Regions from separate parts of the Clostridium intestinale genome, predicted to be linked through region 1. Evidence: riboswitches for the same ligand, from Rfam matches in the RefSeq annotation. Region 1 holds a riboswitch; each other region holds the start of a gene.

Region 1 (4,624 bases):
AACAGAAGGTTGAAAACTTTAGAAAAGCTTTTGAAGATTTAGGACCAACTTTCATAAAAATAGGGCAGATACTTAGTACTAGACCAGATATTATTTCAGAAGAATATATTGAAGAATTAAAAAAGCTTCAAAATGATGTGGTTAAGGTTCCTATAGAGGATATTAAAAGAACTTTTCAAGAGGAACTAGGAAGAGATATAAATGAATGTTTTTTAGAATTTAATGAAGAACCTATAGCTTCTGCATCTGTTTCTCAAGTTCATGAAGGAGTTTTAAAAAGCGGAGTAAAGGTTGTAATAAAAGTTCAAAGACCAAACATAAAAGAACTTATGAGCCAAGACATGAGGATTTTAATGAGGCTTGCTAGAATGGCAAAAGGAAAGTTTAAAGAAACTTTAATTGATCCAATGGAAGCTTTAAAAGAAATACAGAACATTACAGAAAAAGAATTAGATTTTAGGATAGAAAAAGACAATTTAAAGAGATTTGAGAGAAATAATAGAGATGTAGTACCACTTCATGTTCCAGAAGTTTATGATGAATATTCAACTGCTAGAATTTTAATTATGGAGAAAATAGAAGGGTATAAGATAACAGATAAATATAGCTTAATTCAAGATAACTATGAACTAGAAGACATATCTAAAAAATTGGTATCTATATATTTTAAGCATATTTTTAAGGATGGTTTTTTCCACGGGGATCCTCATCCAGGTAATATTCTAGTATCTGACAACAAAATTTGCTTTATAGATTTTGGGATAATGGGAGAAATAAGCCCTTACCTAAGAGAATGGTTTAATAAGGTAATAATAGCTTTAGCTAAAAAAGATATAAATAAGCTAGTTGACTTCATATTAGCAATAGGAATAAAAAATGGAACTATAAATAAAAGTAACTTGTATGAAGATATAGAAGGGTTTTTAGATGTTTATTTAGGTACTTCATTAAAAAATATAAAAATATCTAGGATGCTTCAAGAAATAATGGCTATATCATCTAAAAACAATATTTTAATGCCAACAGACTTAGTAATATTAGCTAAAAGCATGGTAATATTTGAAGGGGTGATTGCAGAGTTATCTCCTGATTTAGACATATTAACTATGGTTATAGCTATAATGGGAAATGATAGTAAATTATTTTTCTTAAATGATTTAAGCAAAGAAGACATAGCATTAAAACTTTATAAATTCATTGAAAGTTCTATGGAGCTTCCTGAAAAAGCTGTTAGTTTTATGGATAGCGTAAAAGGCGGAAGGGCAAAAATTAACCTACAGATAAATGAGTTAGATAAATCAATGGATAGATTCAGTAAAATGGTGAATAGAATGGTGTTTTCCATGATAATCTCAGCTATGATAGTAGGTTCATCACTAATAATAGATTATAATGGTGCTCCGCAATTTCATGGGGTCTCAGTAATAGGTTTATTTGGATTTTTTATAGCTGCTATATTAGGAGTTTGGCTTGTTATAAGCATAATAAGATCTGGAAATATCTAAAATAATTCTTGATAAAAATTTTGCTACAATGTATAATTCAATAAAAGTGAATATTTTAGAGATAGAGGCGCAAGGTTTAAAAGTATCTTCATGGAGCTAAGCACAGAGAAGTGAAGAGAAAGGAAACATTGCCGAAGTGTGTAGTTAATGCTTTAAGACTATACAACTGGTCTTATATAGAATATATATAAGATTGTCACAAATAATGTTTGTGGAGAGCTATTCAATGGAAACTGTTATTGATATTTATTCAGTACATACAGAGCCTTGGATTACTCCAAGGCTCTTTTTTCTTTAGAGTATTGGGGAACACTTTTAGATAATAACAGCCTTAATTAATAAACATAAAAGAAAAGATGTGCAAGTGAAAAATAAAAAACTTGCATTTGTAAATAGAAATATATTTACATTACAACATTTTATGTTAGAATTGAAATTAGGCGGTAAATAAAAATTCATTTGGGGGTATATTTAATGTATAAAATTCCTAGTTCTATGATGACGCAACATCCAGACAACGTAGATACTTATGTATCTATACAACAAGAACCACAAGAAGCAATTGACGGTCTTACATTTCAGGAGAAAGGTGGACTCGGAATAAATGAGATAATGATTGACTTTGAAGGTAAGTTAACACCATATCATCAAACTTCTCAGGTGGCTTTAGGATTAATCTCCAATGGTATAATTCCAGGAAAGGATGTAGCTATAACGCCAAGAATTCCTAATGCGAATAAGGAATCAGTATTTAGACAATTAATGAGTATAATGTCAATAGTAGAAACCAATGTTCAAGCTTATCAAAACACAGGTGTGCAGGCTATAAAAGAGGTTGTAGTACCTATGGTTGAGACTGGAGCAGAAGTTTGTCAATTTCAAGATAGAGTAAACTCTGTTATTGAACTTGGAAACAAAAACTATGATGTTAAATTCGATTTAAATAGTATAAGAATAATTCCACTAGTAGAAGGGGTTCCTTCATTAGTAAATATAGATACAATATTTGATGAGTTTTATCATACCTCAGAAGATAAAGGAGATAAGCTTGAATCTTTAAGATTTATGCTAGCACGTTCAGATTCTGCTATGTCTTATGGATTAATATCAGGAGTATTATCTGTAATACTTGCAATAGATACAGCTTATAAGTGGGGAAAAGACCATGGAGTAGAAGTATATCCAATCCTAGGTTGCGGCTCACTTCCATTTAGAGGACATTTCACTAATGATAATGTTGAAAGCATGATTAAAACTTACTCAGGTATTAAGACTTTTACACTACAATCAGCTTTAAGATATGACCATGGAAGAGATAAAGCAAAAGAAGTAGTAAATAAATTAAATGATAATATAGATAAATCAGTTCATAGAAACTTTAATCAAGAAGATATAGAACTTATGAAAGAATTCATAGGAATATTTTCAAAATATTATCTTCAAACCTTCTTAAAAATAATAAACACAGTAAGCTTTGTATCAGACTTTATCCCTAAAAACAGAGATAGACTTACTAAGAGTAAAACTGGTTTAGATTATACAAGGGATCTTCCAGAAATAGATAAAATAGCAAACTGGGTTAAAGATGAGAAATTAAAAAATGAATTATTATCAATAGACCTAAACGTAGAATATTCAGTGCCAAGAGCTATTTCTTACACTGGAGCTATGTATACCCTAGGAATACCACCAGAATTCGTAGGAATGGGTAGAGGTCTTAGAGAAATAAAAGAAAAGTATGGACAAGAAGGGATAGATAAACTAAAAGAATTCTATCCTCAAATAAAAAAAGACTTTAGATTTGCAGCTTTATTTGCTAATCCTAAAGTTTCAAAAAGAATAATAGATGAATCTGCAAGATTAGAATATGCAGAGGATTTAGAATTAGTAAATGAAATATTAGACTTAGGTATTGATTTTGAATACCTAAATGATAATGAATTCTACCATACATTACTTAAAACAACACGTCCAATCATAATGCACCTAATAGGTTCAGAAGAAGATTTATTAGAAAATAAAACAGAAGAACTTAAGATTCTAAATGAGTGGATTATAAGAATGGGTAAATTAAGAGGAAGTATGGGTTAATAAGATATTTAGATTATAGTTGTATTTTGTATGTAAATAAATGCAACTAGATTAAAAAACTAATAAACATTGTTAAGTATATTAAGAGAAACACCTCTTATTAATTGAGTTAATAAGAGGTGTTTCTCTATTTATATGGTTATTTTATTTTTTAAGTAAATATAGAATTTTACAAAATGGAAAGTAAGCTTGATATTGATGAAAGAGAGTGTTAGTATTTAGATATGGAAAGTAAACTTAACATTAAGAGGAGTGGTAGGGTGAAAAATCGTTTAGAGGAAATACGAAAAAAGCGGGGGATAAAGCAAGAGGATTTGGCTACTATACTCGAAGTATCAAGACAAACTATTGGTTCCTTAGAGAATGGCAGATATAATCCTTCGATTATATTAGCTTTTAAGATTGCTAAGTACTTTAATATGAGTATAGAAGAAATTTTTATTTATGAGGAGGAATAAGTAAAATGAAAAAAGAAGCGAAGTATTATTATTTATCAGTATTTGGATTTATATTATTGGGTTTAGGGTTATATTTAAGTAAAACAATTATTGAAGCAGAGGGAATTATGAGAGCATTACCATATGTATGCATAGGATTAGGCTGTGGAATATTAGGTCATGGTATAGGCGAGATTATAAGTTATAAGGCATTAAAAAATTCCCCTGATATTAGAAAACAAATAAACATTGAAAAATTAGATGAACGAAATATTTTAATTACAAGTCGTGCAAAAGCAAAAGCATATGACATGATGGTATTTATATTTGGAGCTTTAATGCTTACTTTTGCTTTGATGAGAATTGATATGATAGCTATTCTTCTTTTAGTTTTTGCATATTTGTTTATTATTGCTTACGGATTGTATTATCGTTATAAACTAAATAAAAAATTATAAATATTAAGCCTTACTCTGAATATTTCAGAAAAAACACCTTTTATTAGTTAAATAAAAAGGTGTTTTTATTTATATATTATAATATAAGAAGTACTTATATCTATGAATTATCAATAATTAAAGCTATTTCCCC
Region 2 (4,624 bases), 1.4 Mb from region 1:
CATCTCCATTTATATATACTTTTCCTTCCTTTATTTCTACTTTATCATTAGGTAAAGCTATTAATCTCTTAATTAAAGTATCCCCAAGTTCATTAGAATAAAAAACTATTATATCTCCTCTTTGTAACTTTTCTAAATTATATACTTTTGTTACAAATAGCTGATCCCCTTTTTCTAATGTTGGTTTCATTGATTCACTTGGTATATATACTTTAAATAAAAGAAATTTATTTATTATTAATGTAGCAATTAAAGCTAGTACTACAGGTAATATCCAATCAAATAAAAATCCTTTCATCCCAGATACCTTTTTTGTCTCTTCTTCTTTAATATTTTCTTCAACATCTTTGACTTCACTAACATTGTCTTCGTTAATATTCTCTTGCATTTACTCCTCCCACATACCTTCCATTAGTTTTTTAATCTCATCTTTTCTCTTAATTGTAGCCTCTTCATCTACATAATATCCATCTTCTCTTTTTAATATAACCTTACCTTCTTTAACAATACCAAAGATATTTGTCAATTCTATATCAACCATCTCTTTTTTTTCAGTTTCGCATACAGCATATCTACCTTCAATCCTATCAACTATATAGATTGATGACATTTTTCCTCCTCCTTAAAAGGTTCTCTTTAATTATATCATATTTTAAAAAGTTTTAATGTATGAGTTTTATTTTACCTCTTATAAACAGAAAAAGCTATATAGTTTTATAAATTTTTTGAAAATTAAAAGACGACTAAGTCGTCTTCTATTAATTATATTTCATTTCTAATTAAATCTTCATAGGTTTCTCTTTTACAAATCAATTTTTCAGTGTTATTTTGAACCATAACTACTGCAGCTCTTGGAGTCTTATTATAGTTATTTGACATTGAATATCCGTATGCTCCAGTTGACAATATTGCTAGTATATCTCCACTATTAACTTTCTGCATTTCAATAGAATTTAAAAGTATATCTCCTGATTCACAGCATTTACCTGCAATAGCTACTCTTTCTCTATAATCACTTATTACATTGTTAGCCACTAAACATTCATACTCAGCTCTATATAATGATGGTCTTATATTATCTGTCATCCCACCATCAACAGATACATACTTTCTAATTCCAGGAATCTCTTTTATGGAACCAACAGTATAAATAGTAGTTCCAGCATTACCTACTATGGATCTTCCTGGTTCTATAGTAATTATAGGTCTATCTATATTTAAGTCTTCACATACCTTATCTACTTTATCTAATATAGCTTTGCAATAATCACCAGTTTCTTTAGGACTATCTCCATCAGTATAGAATATACCAAAACCGCCGCCTAAATCTAACTCTGGCACAACATATCCTGTTTCTTGTTTGATTTTATATATTAGATTTAACATTATTTCAGCTGCATCCTCATAAGGTTCAATATCGAAAATTTGTGATCCAATATGGCAATGTACTCCACAAAGTTCAACATTTTGTAGATCTATAGCTTTTCTTACTGCATCCATGATTATATTTCCAACTGGTGCAAAACCAAATTTAGAATCGATTTGACCTGTTTTTATATATTCATGAGTATGTGCTTCTATTCCAGGAGTTATTCTTAGATATATTTTTTGTACCTTATTATTTTCTTTAGCTATTCTATCTACTTGTTCCATTTCATAAAGATTATCTACAACAAATCTTCCAACCCCATAACTTACACCTAAATTAATTTCATCTATAGTTTTATTATTTCCATGAAAATATATTTTTTCTAAAGGAAACCCTGCTCTCTTTGCAGTAAACAGTTCTCCACCAGATACAACATCAAGATATAAGTTTTCCTCCATAACTAATCTACACATATCTAAAGTTAAAAATGCTTTTCCTGCGTAAGCTACTCTATTGCCCCTAGCTTCGCATTGAAACTCATTATAATAATCTCTACAATTTGAGCGTATAAGCTCCTCATCCATTATATATAAAGGAGTTCCATATTTTGCTGCTAATGTGCTTGTATTTATTCCTCCGATTGTCAAATGATTGTTTTCTACTTTCATGCTACCAAATAATTTCATTTTTAATTCCCCCTTATTTATTTACCCCAAAAACAAAAGTCACAGAAAAATCTGTGACGGATAGAGTCTCAATATAGGTTCTTGTAAAAGGCAACTATAAATGAATCACCATTGATAATATTACAATCAGCCTACCTTGTAGCTCTCCACATAACGTGACAGTCAGGCACATATTATGTACATGACCAGAGATAAATCCTGCCGGTATTACCTCTTCGGCTGTTGTTCCTTTCTCTAGACATCTTAGCTTGCCGGCTCAATCTAAATACTATTAACTAACAGCACCTCTACCCTAGGTATATATATTCTATATATACTATTCAACTTATTGATACAATGATATCATATTAAATATATTTGTCAACACTTTTTTATGAATTTCTGTACTTATCCATTAAGTCACTCATAATATCTCCACCTAATGGAGGTGTATAAGTTATAGCATTGGCACCAGCTAGTATTGTTTCTCTGATACTTTCTTCTGTAGGTCCTCCTGTTGCTATAACTGGAAATTCAGGATATTGGTCCTTTATTCTCTTTACTATAGCTGCAGTGTCTTTACCACCTGATACATTTAGTATAGTGGCTCCTGACTCTATTCTTTCCTCTATGTTTTCATTTTCAGAAACCATAGTAACTATAACAGGTATATCAATAGTATTTCTAATTTTTTTAATTATTTCATTTGATGTTGGAGCATTGACAACAACACCCATAGCACCTTTAAACTCTGCATCAAGAGCTAAGTTTACTACTCTTTTCCCTTGAGTTATTCCCCCACCTACACCACAAAAAACAGGCACATCTGCTGCCATAACTAATGCTTGAGTTATTAATGGTTGAGGAGTGAAGGGATATACAGCTATAATTGCATCTGCATTGGTGTTTCTTATTATAGCAACATCAGTTGTAAATAGTAACGACTTAATTCTTTTACCAAATATCTTTATTCCACTACAATTTCTTATAATAGTAGGTACTTCAATTACATGGTTTCTTAGTATGCCTTTTATTTCTGGTACAAATTTAGATTCTTTTATCGACATATGTTTTCCCTCCACAAAGTATTATAAATATATTATAATACTTATAAATATACTAATAAATGGTTTTAACTTCAATTTTATAAATTTTATTTTAAGGGGGTATATATGACCGCAACAAAAAAATTAATAAAAAATTATCTTTATTATTTTCTTCTTTATGGATTGATGATCATAATCCCACTGATTTCTACAGAACTTAATATACTTTATTTAGGATTAAAAAATATTCTAACTACTCCAGATATCCTTCTGACCGACTATTTCGCTATAGGTGGAATTGGAGCTACCTTCATAAATGTTGGGTTGACTGGTTTATCAATGATAGCTCTTTTAATACGCATTGGAGTAAAGCCAAATGGTTCTACTATAATGTCTTTATGGTTAACTACTGGATTTTCGTTTTTTGGAAAAAACATAATAAATATATGGCCAATTATTATAGGGGTTTGGCTATTCTCTAAATACAAAAAAGAACCTTTTCTTAATTATATATTAATAGCTTTACTTGGTACAACATTATCACCTACTGTAACTCAACTGAGTTTCACTAGTCAATTTTCTTTTGTTGAAGGTTATGTACTTGGATTTTTATTAGGAATATGTATTGGATTTATTTTGCCTCCTATTTCATCCTATTGTTTAAGACTTCACCAAGGATTTAATCTATATAATTTAGGGTTCTCAGGAGGCATTTTGGCAATGTTTATAATGTCAATTTATAGATCTTTGGGAATAGACTTTGAAAGCAACCTGATTTTATTTCATGATAGCCACAAATTTTTATCTATAATTGTGATAATTATATGCATATCATTACTACTAATATCATTAACAGGTAATAATAAATATAATATAGTAAACTCTCTAAGGTTAATAAATAAATCTTCTGGAAGACTCGTAAGTGATTATTATTTAATGTATGGAAATCGTGTATATGCAAATATGGGTATCATGGGGTTGCTATCTTTAATTATAGTATTTATACTAGGAGGAGAGTTAAATGGCCCTTTGATGGGTGCAATTTTTACAATAATAGGATTTTCAGCTTTTGGTAAACATCCCAAAAACACATTACCCGTTATTTTAGGTGCAACCCTATCAGCTTATATTAATATACTTGATGTGAACTCACCTCAAATGTTGATTTCTATACTATTTTCTACTTGTTTAGCTCCAATAGCCGGTAACTTTGGTTTCATATATGGAGTAATAGCTGGATTTTTACACGTATTTTTAGTTACTAATATAGGCTATGTCCACGGAGGATTAAATTTATATAACAATGGCCTGTCAGGAGGTTTTGTTTGTGTAATTATGCTTCCTCTTATACATGCATTTAAAAAGGAGAATGTAAATGAAAAACACTATTGATAAAAGTATAAAAATGTTAAGTGAGCTAACTGCTTATTTTTATAAATTAGGAGCCACTTCTTTAGATATTGAGACCTGCAATGAAAACAGCATAAAAATAAAAATCAGCGGCAAAACAGATACCTTTACCTCTTCTGATTTAGAAGATATAA
Region 3 (4,624 bases), 1.7 Mb from region 1:
TTCGTAGTGTTGATTTATATACAAACGAATCTCTTACATACAAAGAAAGATACACTATTAATATGACCAAAATTAAATCTGGTGATCTTATTCAAAGTTCAGAAGTTATCCATGATTTAATGATTTTAGAAAAAGGGAAAGCACTTAATAGCAGTGAAAAACAAATGTTAAACAGTGCAAAAAAACTTTTACTTAGCGAAATATCTTTAGCTAAAGGTCTAACTGAAGAAGAAGCTAATACTCTTTTATGTAGTTCAGTGTATAATTAAATGCAACAAAAAAGCTGTTAGGTTACTAACAGCTTTTTTGTTGCATTTTTACATTATAGATACATTCTCAGCTTGTGGTCCTCTGTTTCCTTCCACCACGTCAAAACTTACTCTTTGACCTTCTTGAAGAGTTTTGTAGCCATCTCCTTTAATTGCAGAAAAATGTACAAATACATCTTTTCCACCCTCAATTTCAATAAATCCAAAACCTTTTTCTGAATTAAACCATTTTATTGTTCCTTCTTTCATAGATAAAAAAACCTCCAAAAATTAAGCTTTATAATTAAGCTTTATAAAATATTTGTGTAGCGTAATACTTTCCATTATTATAGTAGACTCCTATACCTATTTCATCATAATTATTAGAAAGTATATTAGCTCTATGTCCTGGTGAGTTCATCCATTGATTAACTGTATATGCACCAGTAGGAGTCATTCCTGTTGACGTATATATATTCTCTCCCATTGCAGAATATCTTAAACCATTATCAGTTAACATTTTTCCTGGATCTCCATAGGTTGGAGATGTATGTGAAAAATAATTTTTGTCATGCATATCCTTGGATTTCATTGCTGCAAGCTTAGATACCTCACTATTTAACTTTAATGGTTGAAGCCCTTGTTTTTGTCTCTCTGCATTAGTGCTGTTTAATATGTCTGTTACAAGATCTCCTGATGCTTGATTTACATCCTTATTAGTGTCCCCAGCAGCTGGAGTTTGCGTATTGTTATTTGTTGATGGTTGTGTTGTACCGGTTCCTGGTGTTGCTGTACCAGTTCCTGGCGTAGTTGTTCCTGTTCCTGGTGCTGTTGTGCCATCTCCTGTCACTCCAGGAGCAGGTAGATTAGAATCTGGTGTTCCAGGTACTTCAGTTGCATTTTCATTAGTTGAATTTTCTATAGTCTCTGGTGTTGTCTCTTCTGTAACATCATTAGGATTATTAGCTTTATTACATCCATATAAAGGCAAACCTAAAAGCATAGCACTCATAATTAAAGAAATTAATTTTTTCATTACTTCACCTCCTACAATTATTGTGAGCTTTTTAAAGTTATTCATAATACTTTTTTACAGGTAATTAAGAGATAATATATTAAGTATGTATTTTTTTAACAAAAAAGCTACAAAACTAATCATCAACTAGTTTTGTAGCCTTTATTAAAATTTAAAAACTTTATCTAATTCTTTTTTAAGTTCATCTGTTATTTCAAGTAGTGGAAGTCTCACTTCTGACGACTCTATTAGACCTAATTTATATAAGCAATATTTTAAAGGTGTTGGGTTTGGTTCCTTAAATAAAAGTGGAACAAAACTATATAATTCTTTCCACGTTTCTAAAGCAGCTAAATGATCATTGTTTTTAATATTATTATATACTTTAACAAACTCTTCTGTTCTCATATGTGAAGAAGCTAATATTCCTCCATCTCCACCTAACGCAAGAGTTGAGAAGAAAGAAGCATCTTCTCCTGTTAATATAGATAAATCTTTAGGTGGCTCTAATAATAAATCTGTACTTTGTTTCATATCCCCACAAGAGTCTTTAATAGCTACTATATTTTTAAGTTCTGCTAACTTGTGAATAGTTTCATTTTCGATATTTCTTCCTGTTCTATATGGTATATTATATAAGATTATATCTAAATAAGTTGCTTCAGATATAGTCCTAAAATGCTCGTATATACCTCTTTGATCTGGTCTCGAATAATATGGAGATACTGATAATATTCCATCAACTTTATATTTTTCAACGACCTTAAGTTTTTCAACTAATTTTTTAGTATTATTTCCACCTAATCCTACATAAACAGGAACTTTTCCATCTACATATTCCATAATTTTTTCAACTATCTCTTCATATTCTCTATCTGATATTACTGGACTTTCACCAGTAGTTCCAAGTGGTATGAATCCATGAATTCCTTTTGTTAAATAGTTGTCCACCATTTTTTTATAAGAATTAAAATCCACCTCATCATTTTTAAATGGCGTGATTAATGGAACAAATACTCCTCTTAATGACATAATATATTACCCTCCTAAAGCATTAAATTAAATTTAAAATAAATAAAGCCTTGGAAAAAATCCAAGGCTTCTTACTCATACAAAAATAAGAATAAAATCCATTGGATAGCTCTCCACAAAAAATTGTGACAATCTTACATATATTTTATGCAAGACCAGCAATATAACCCTTAAAGCGTAGGTTACATACTTCGGCGATGGTTCCTTTCTCATTACTTCTCAGTGCTTACCTCCATAATGATACTATTAAACATCGCGCCTCTATCTCAAAACTATTACTTTTCGTTAATTATACATTCATATCTGCTTTTAATCAAGTATTAATTTAATATATCTTTCAAACTTAAGTCAAGAGATTTTGTAACCTCATCTAATTTTTTAGTTTGTTCTTTTACATTGTTAGCTGTCTCATAACCTTTTCCAACTATTATAGCTGTATCTAATGCATCTAAATATCTGTCATTTATAAGGCTTATTTCACTGCTATGTTCTAATTTTCCGACCTCACTTTTAATTTCTACTAATCTATCTGTATTTTCTTTAACGTTTCTTCCTTCTTTGATATCATTTACAAGATTTATTGATTCTTTAGAGATTGAAGTTATATTTTTAAAATATCCATAGTCCACCTTATATCTATTGATTTCATAGCTTATAGATTTTTTAGTAATTAGTATATTGTATGCGCTAACCCCTAGAGTCAATATAAGTATAACTAATATAATAAATTTTATAATTCCTTTAATAAATTTTACAGCTATATATAATAATATAATTGCAACTACTACTAATATTATATTTTCTAAATTTATTCCTGACATTTCACTCTTCCTTTCATTAACTTCTATTATAACATAAAAAAACTGAGAATAGTTCCCAGTTTTTATTTTAGTGTTTATTTCTTTTGTTTTGAATTTCCGGAACTGGTTCTACAGTGTTCTTTTTAGGTGTTTCAAACCTCTTACTATTCCATGAAGATTGTTGATCCTTTTTAGCCATAATCTCACCTCCATCAAGTATCTAAAATGTAGTTTCTACACTAATACATATTTTATTCAGTTAGTTTTTCACTTAAACTTTATAACTTCATTAAAACTAGATTAAATATCTTAATGAAGCTTGACATAAAGATATTTATTTAATTATACTGTTGATATAATTTGGATTTATTACCAGTTTTACTTTATATAAAAAATGGAAATATTCACAATATAAATTAAGGAGAAAAAATGAGAGATAAGCATAAAATATCTAATAAAAAAGATAAATTTAAAAGATCTAAAAACAGTACAAGCCACCTTATTGAAACTAAAGAAAATAAATTTTACAACTCTTTAGAAATCCTTAGCATAAAAACCATTTTAAGAAGTATCTCAACAATTGCTGTAATTTTTATACTTATTATAGGATTTATAGGATACACTAATATTCAAAAAATTAATAAATATCAAAATGAAATATATAACAACAATCTAATTCCTATTACCTCCATACAAAATATTGAAAGTTCCATTTTAAAAGCTAAGATAGCATCAAAAGAAATCTTAAGCAATTATACTATTGTTAGAGAATCGGAAATTTATACTCTTCAATCCAATATAACTAAAAATATGGATACTTTCTCAAAAAATATTAAAATGGATGAAACAGAAAATAAATTATATGTAGGCTTAACTCAATCAATAGATAGTTATTTTTTATCAATCAATAATTCAATTAATAAATTAAAAAACTCTAAAGAATTAAATCAAGATGAAATTACTCAAATTACATCAGCCGAAGATAACATACTTGAAAATATTAAAAACCTTAAAAACTATGAAATTAATTCAGCTGACGAACTTAACAAAAACGGAGAAAGTACATATAAAACAACTTCAAACGCTTATTTAATTTTACTTGTAATAATTGTAATCATTGGATATTTAACAACAGTAGTTTTTAGAAAACTAGTACAACATATGTCTAAAAATATATATGAAAAAGTAAAGATTTTATCTAGTGGAGATTTTACAGTTCAATTTGATACACACTCTAATAATGAGTTTGGGTTAATTAGTAGAGAACTTCACAAATCAATAGAAGAAATATCTCAAATGTTAAATAAAATAAAAGCTATCTCAAGTGAGGTTTTTGACCAAAGCAGTTCTCTATCAGCTATCTCTGAAGAAATGAACTCTTCAGCAGAACAGGTTTCTTCAGCAATAGAAGGGGTTGCAGATGGTGCAACTAATCAATCTCAGGAGCTTATGAATACCTCAGAACTTTTAAATAATTTTTCAAACAATATGAATTCTATTTTAACTTCTATTCATAATGTAGATGAAAA
Region 4 (4,624 bases), 1.1 Mb from region 1:
CGCCTACCATTTCTGGATCAAGAGCTGATGTTGGTTCATCAAAAAGAATAACATCTGGTTCCATAGAAAGAGCTCTAGCAATAGCAACTCTCTGTTTTTGTCCACCAGATAATTGTCTTGGTTTTGCATTTATAAAACGCTCCATACCTACAACTTGTAAATATTTCATGGCTACTTTCTCAGCCTCTTCTTTACTTCTTTTTAAAACCTTCATTTGTCCTACAGTACAGTTACTTAGAACATCATGATTGTTAAATAGATTAAACTGTTGAAATACCATGCCTAGCTTTGTACGATATGCACGTGTATCATGTTCATCATGTAAAATATCTTTTCCTTTATATATTATCTCACCACCACTTGGTTTCTCCAAAAGGTTAACGCAGCGAAGAAGAGTAGACTTACCTGAACCCGATGATCCTATGATACAAACAACTTCTCCTTTATTTACTGAAAAATCAATATCTTTTAAAACTTCATGAGTTCCAAAGGATTTATTTAAATGTTTAATATCAATTATTTTTTCCATACTTATCTCCTTTGTCCTTAAATCCTTAACCTAATTATTTTGGTTTCTGCGTAACATATCTTCTGGTGTTTCAACTTGCATTTGGTTTGCATACATAATATAGTTGTCCGGACCATCTATTTTTCTCTCGATAAATCTTAGTATTCTTGTTACTGCAAAAGTCATTATAAAATACATAACACTAGCAATAAAAAACGTTGCAAAAAACTTATAATTAATTCCTGCTACAGATTTTGCTTGGAAAAATAACTCAGTTACAGATATTACACTAAGAACAGATGTATCCTTTATATTTATAACAAACTCATTACCTGTAGCTGGTAATATATTTCTAATAACCTGTGGTAATACTACATTAATCATAGTTTGAACATGACTCATACCTATAGCATGTGCTGCTTCAAACTGTCCTTTGTCAATAGAAACTATTCCTCCGCGGACAATTTCTGACATGTACGCTCCTGTATTTATAGATACTATAAATATACCTGCATATATTCTGTTCATATCTATCCCAAAAGCTAAAGCTGATCCATAATAAATTACCATCGCTTGTACTATCATAGGGGTTCCACGGAATACTTCTATGTAAATAGATAAGATAGCATTAACAACTTTTAGAACTGCCTTCTTTATACCTCTTTCAGGTACAGGAATAGTTCTAACCATTCCCACTAACAACCCTATAATAGATCCTAAGATTGTACCAATAATAGAAATTAATAAAGTCATACCAGCTCCACGTAAAAACATAGGCCAGTTATTTGAAAAGATTTTTACAATATCCTCAAAAGTCATTTTTTCACTCCTTTAATTTATCTGACGTCTAGCCACTGTAATACCTCTGGTTGGAGATAACATTGGCACGACTCTAGATAGGTTCAACTAAAATTCAGCTGGGGATAAAACCCCATCTGAATCAAGTTTCACTTGACAAAACCGAATGTTACTTAAATACACTCGGCTTTATATATACCTTGCTATTATTCAGCAGCAGGTTGATTTTTTATAGCATTATCCATTATAGTCTTACGATCTGATTCAGAAATTTTTGATAATGTAGAATTGATCTTAGCTGTTAAATCACTGCCTTTTTTCACGCCTACTGCTATTGCAACATCTTCTTCAGATGCCTTAAATCCATCTTTAAGTTCTATCATCTTGAAATTATTGCTATTAGATTCAGCACTAATTCCTTCTGGACGTTCTGAAACATATGCATCAATTACACCTGACTCAAGGGCAACTCTCATAGCAGAGAAATTATCCATAGCTGTTTGTTTTTGAACTCCAGCTATTTGATCTATAACAGAATAGTGAAAAGTATTTAATTGTGCAGTTACTTTAGCTCCACTAAAATCTTTTAATGAAGTAGCTCCATTATATTTTCCACCTTTCTTAACTACCATAACTAACTCTGATTTATAATAATTATCTGAAAAGTCTATTGTTTCTTTACGTTCTGCTGTTGGGGACATACCTGCTATAACTGCATCTATCTTTCCAGATTCTAATGCTGGTATTAATCCATCCCATTCTGTTTTAACTATAACTAGCTTTTTACCTAAATCGTCAGCAATTTTTTTAGCTATTTCTACATCATAGCCTCCTGCATATTCTGCAGCCCCATCAATTTTAACTCCCCCGTTAGAATCGTCTTTTTGAGTCCAGTTAAAAGGAGCATACCCAGCTTCCATTCCAACTTTAAAAGTATCTTCAGTTTTTGATGTATCAGAAGCTTTTGAGCCACATCCTGTAAATAAAAGTGTTGCTGATAAAACAGCTGATACTATTAATGATAATTTTTTCATTTTTTTGTTCCCCCTCATATTTTTAGCTTATATTATCTTTTTAAGTTATAAAAAAAGATCTGAGCTGAACTCAGATCGCAATAAACATAGTTGCTACTAGTTTCCCTCCACTTTTCCCTAAATGAGATAGCACAACTCAATAAACTGGGTGGCTTATTGAGACAGTCCTGCAGCTCTTAACTACAGACCCAGCAAATAATAATGAGATTATTATTTACTTCGGCGATATTTCCTTCTCTATAGCATCATTGCTTCTCAAACTCTTCTAAAGACTAATAAATACCGCGCCTCTACCCCACCATTAAAAGTGAGGTTTATTAAATTACATTATAAATGTACAATAATATATTATATATGTCAACAAAAGTGTTATATTTTTTTTAATTTTTTAGTGGAAATTCTAAAACGATTTTACATTATAAGAAAAGTGTAGCTGAAAAAATATAAATTTTATCTCTAAATGATTTTTTTATTCTTATAAATATATAACCCTACTAATCAATGCCATTAATTAGTAGGGTAAATTTATAAATTAAAATATTTTTATATTTATTTCTTTATCTCTGATCACTTATTACAGCAGAACTGTTATAGGTTGATAATGCTGAAGTAGGATCATATGGTGCACCAGTAGGAGTCCCAACTAGCAATGCAATATCAACGGCATTCTGTGGAATTCCCCATGAGTTTCCTGAGAAAACAAATATTGCTCTGTCTACAACAAATCCTCTAGTATTATAAGTCACATTATCTACAATATATCCTGTAGAATTTGGATTTAAATATGCTGGTTGTCTCATAAAGTAGAATATATTATTTTGAACTATCAGGTTAACTACATTTCCCTGAGTTAAAAATCCACGATTTACTACCCACCCTGTAGATGGTCCTGCCTGAGGTGGTCCATATATATAGTTATTTGTTAGCTTGTGATTAGTTCCTGCAAATTGTATAAACTCAACTGCATACGCCAAATCACTTGTAATAGTAAATCCATCTATTGTAACTCCACTTCCAGTAACAAGGAAAGGAATTACAGCTGCTTGTAATAAAACTATTGTATTAGGATATCCTTGCAATGTTACTCCTGATTTATTAACTGTAATTGTTGAAGTAACTGAATAAGTTCCTCCAAGAACATGAACTACACCTGTAGGTGATACTGCTGTAACACCTTGTTGAATAGTTCCAAATGGGCTTGCCTGAGTTCCATCTCCACCAACCGCACCAGCTTGAACATATACATCAAAAGGATTTGGTTGAACAGTTCCTGTTGCTCCGGTTGCCCCAGTTGATCCAGTTGCCCCAGTTGATCCAGTTGCTCCGGTTGCTCCGGTTGCTCCGGTTGCTCCGGTTGCTCCGGTTGCTCCTGTTGCTCCTGTTGCTCCTGTTGCTCCGGTTGATCCCGTTGCCCCAGTTGCTCCTGTGCCCCCTGTTGCTCCTCCAGCAGGTCCTGTTTCACCTATAGCTCCAGTCGGTCCTGTTGCTCCAGTTACTCCTGTTTCACCTATAGTACCAGTTGGACCTGTTGCTCCTGTTGCTCCAGTTTCACCTGTTACTCCTCCTGGTTCTCCGGTTGCTCCTGTTATTCCGGTTACTCCTGTTGCTCCAGTTACTCCAGTTGTTCCTGTTACTCCAGTTTCTCCAGTTGCTCCTGTTACTCCTGTTACTCCTGTTACTCCAGTTGCTCCAGTTACTCCTGTTGTTCCTGTTTCACCTGTCGCTCCTGTTACTCCTGTTGCTCCGGTTATTCCTGTTGCTCCGGTTACTCCAGTTGCTCCGGTTATTCCTGTTACTCCAGTTGTTCCCGTTACTCCTGTTACGCCTGTTACTCCTGTTACTCCTGTTACTCCAGTCGCTCCTGTTGTTCCTGTTACTCCTGTTACCCCAATTACTCCTGTTACTCCAGTCGCTCCAGTTATTCCAGTTGTTCCTGTTACTCCTGTTACTCCAGTTGATCCGGTTATTCCAGTACCACCTGTTGGACTAACAATATCATCTTCTACTATAACCATAGTTGCTTTTACTGGAACAGTAGAAGCTAAAATTGCTGTACCTGATCCAATATAGTCTAATGTCAGAGCAACAGGTGCTGCACTAACCTCTATAATGCCAAACCCTACTACTTCTCCTGTTTTAGTAGGCATATTACCTTCTAAAATATCTCCCTGTGAAGATACAGCTGCAAATATAACTGAATTTGGAGCAGTTGCAGTTTGAACTGCTACCCACCAATTAATAACGTACCTTCCTGCCTCATTGAATGTTATTACTCCTGTTACTG

Evidence for each region. A riboswitch is a leader RNA that binds a small molecule or an ion and turns the genes downstream of it on or off. The one in region 1 is predicted to bind lysine.
Region 2: it holds a riboswitch for lysine, as region 1 does, so the genes downstream of both, lysA (diaminopimelate decarboxylase) here and ppcA (phosphoenolpyruvate carboxylase) in region 1, are expected to answer to the same signal.
Region 3: it holds a riboswitch for lysine, as region 1 does, so the genes downstream of both, dapA (4-hydroxy-tetrahydrodipicolinate synthase) here and ppcA (phosphoenolpyruvate carboxylase) in region 1, are expected to answer to the same signal.
Region 4: it holds a riboswitch for lysine, as region 1 does, so the genes downstream of both, P8F83_RS21815 (transporter substrate-binding domain-containing protein) here and ppcA (phosphoenolpyruvate carboxylase) in region 1, are expected to answer to the same signal.

The regions. Positions count from the first base shown of each region.
Region 1 is NZ_CP121166.1:3,248,613-3,253,236, reverse strand. Features, by position in the region: gene P8F83_RS16735 (ABC1 kinase family protein) at 1-1,505, shown strand, start outside; lysine riboswitch at 1,560-1,735, shown strand; gene ppcA (phosphoenolpyruvate carboxylase) at 1,980-3,596, shown strand; gene P8F83_RS16725 (helix-turn-helix transcriptional regulator) at 3,857-4,054, shown strand; gene P8F83_RS16720 (DUF6442 family protein) at 4,060-4,491, shown strand; gene P8F83_RS16715 (hypothetical protein) at 4,592-4,624, opposite strand, start outside.
Region 2 is NZ_CP121166.1:5,231-9,854, reverse strand. Features, by position in the region: gene lepB (signal peptidase I) at 1-388, opposite strand, end outside; gene P8F83_RS00050 (DUF3006 domain-containing protein) at 389-610, opposite strand; gene lysA (diaminopimelate decarboxylase) at 763-2,055, opposite strand; lysine riboswitch at 2,187-2,353, opposite strand; gene P8F83_RS00040 (beta/alpha barrel domain-containing protein) at 2,427-3,101, opposite strand; gene P8F83_RS00035 (DUF1576 domain-containing protein) at 3,207-4,472, shown strand; gene P8F83_RS00030 (hypothetical protein) at 4,456-4,624, shown strand, end outside.
Region 3 is NZ_CP121166.1:246,605-251,228, reverse strand. Features, by position in the region: gene P8F83_RS01125 (CarD family transcriptional regulator) at 1-269, shown strand, start outside; gene P8F83_RS01120 (cold-shock protein) at 318-518, opposite strand; gene P8F83_RS01115 (CAP domain-containing protein) at 553-1,284, opposite strand; gene dapA (4-hydroxy-tetrahydrodipicolinate synthase) at 1,429-2,295, opposite strand; lysine riboswitch at 2,394-2,567, opposite strand; gene P8F83_RS01105 (hypothetical protein) at 2,616-3,116, opposite strand; gene P8F83_RS01100 (methyl-accepting chemotaxis protein) at 3,525-4,624, shown strand, end outside.
Region 4 is NZ_CP121166.1:4,313,862-4,318,485, reverse strand. Features, by position in the region: gene P8F83_RS21825 (amino acid ABC transporter ATP-binding protein) at 1-529, opposite strand, end outside; gene P8F83_RS21820 (amino acid ABC transporter permease) at 560-1,327, opposite strand; gene P8F83_RS21815 (transporter substrate-binding domain-containing protein) at 1,513-2,340, opposite strand; lysine riboswitch at 2,460-2,641, opposite strand; gene P8F83_RS21810 (collagen-like triple helix repeat-containing protein) at 2,898-4,624, opposite strand, start outside.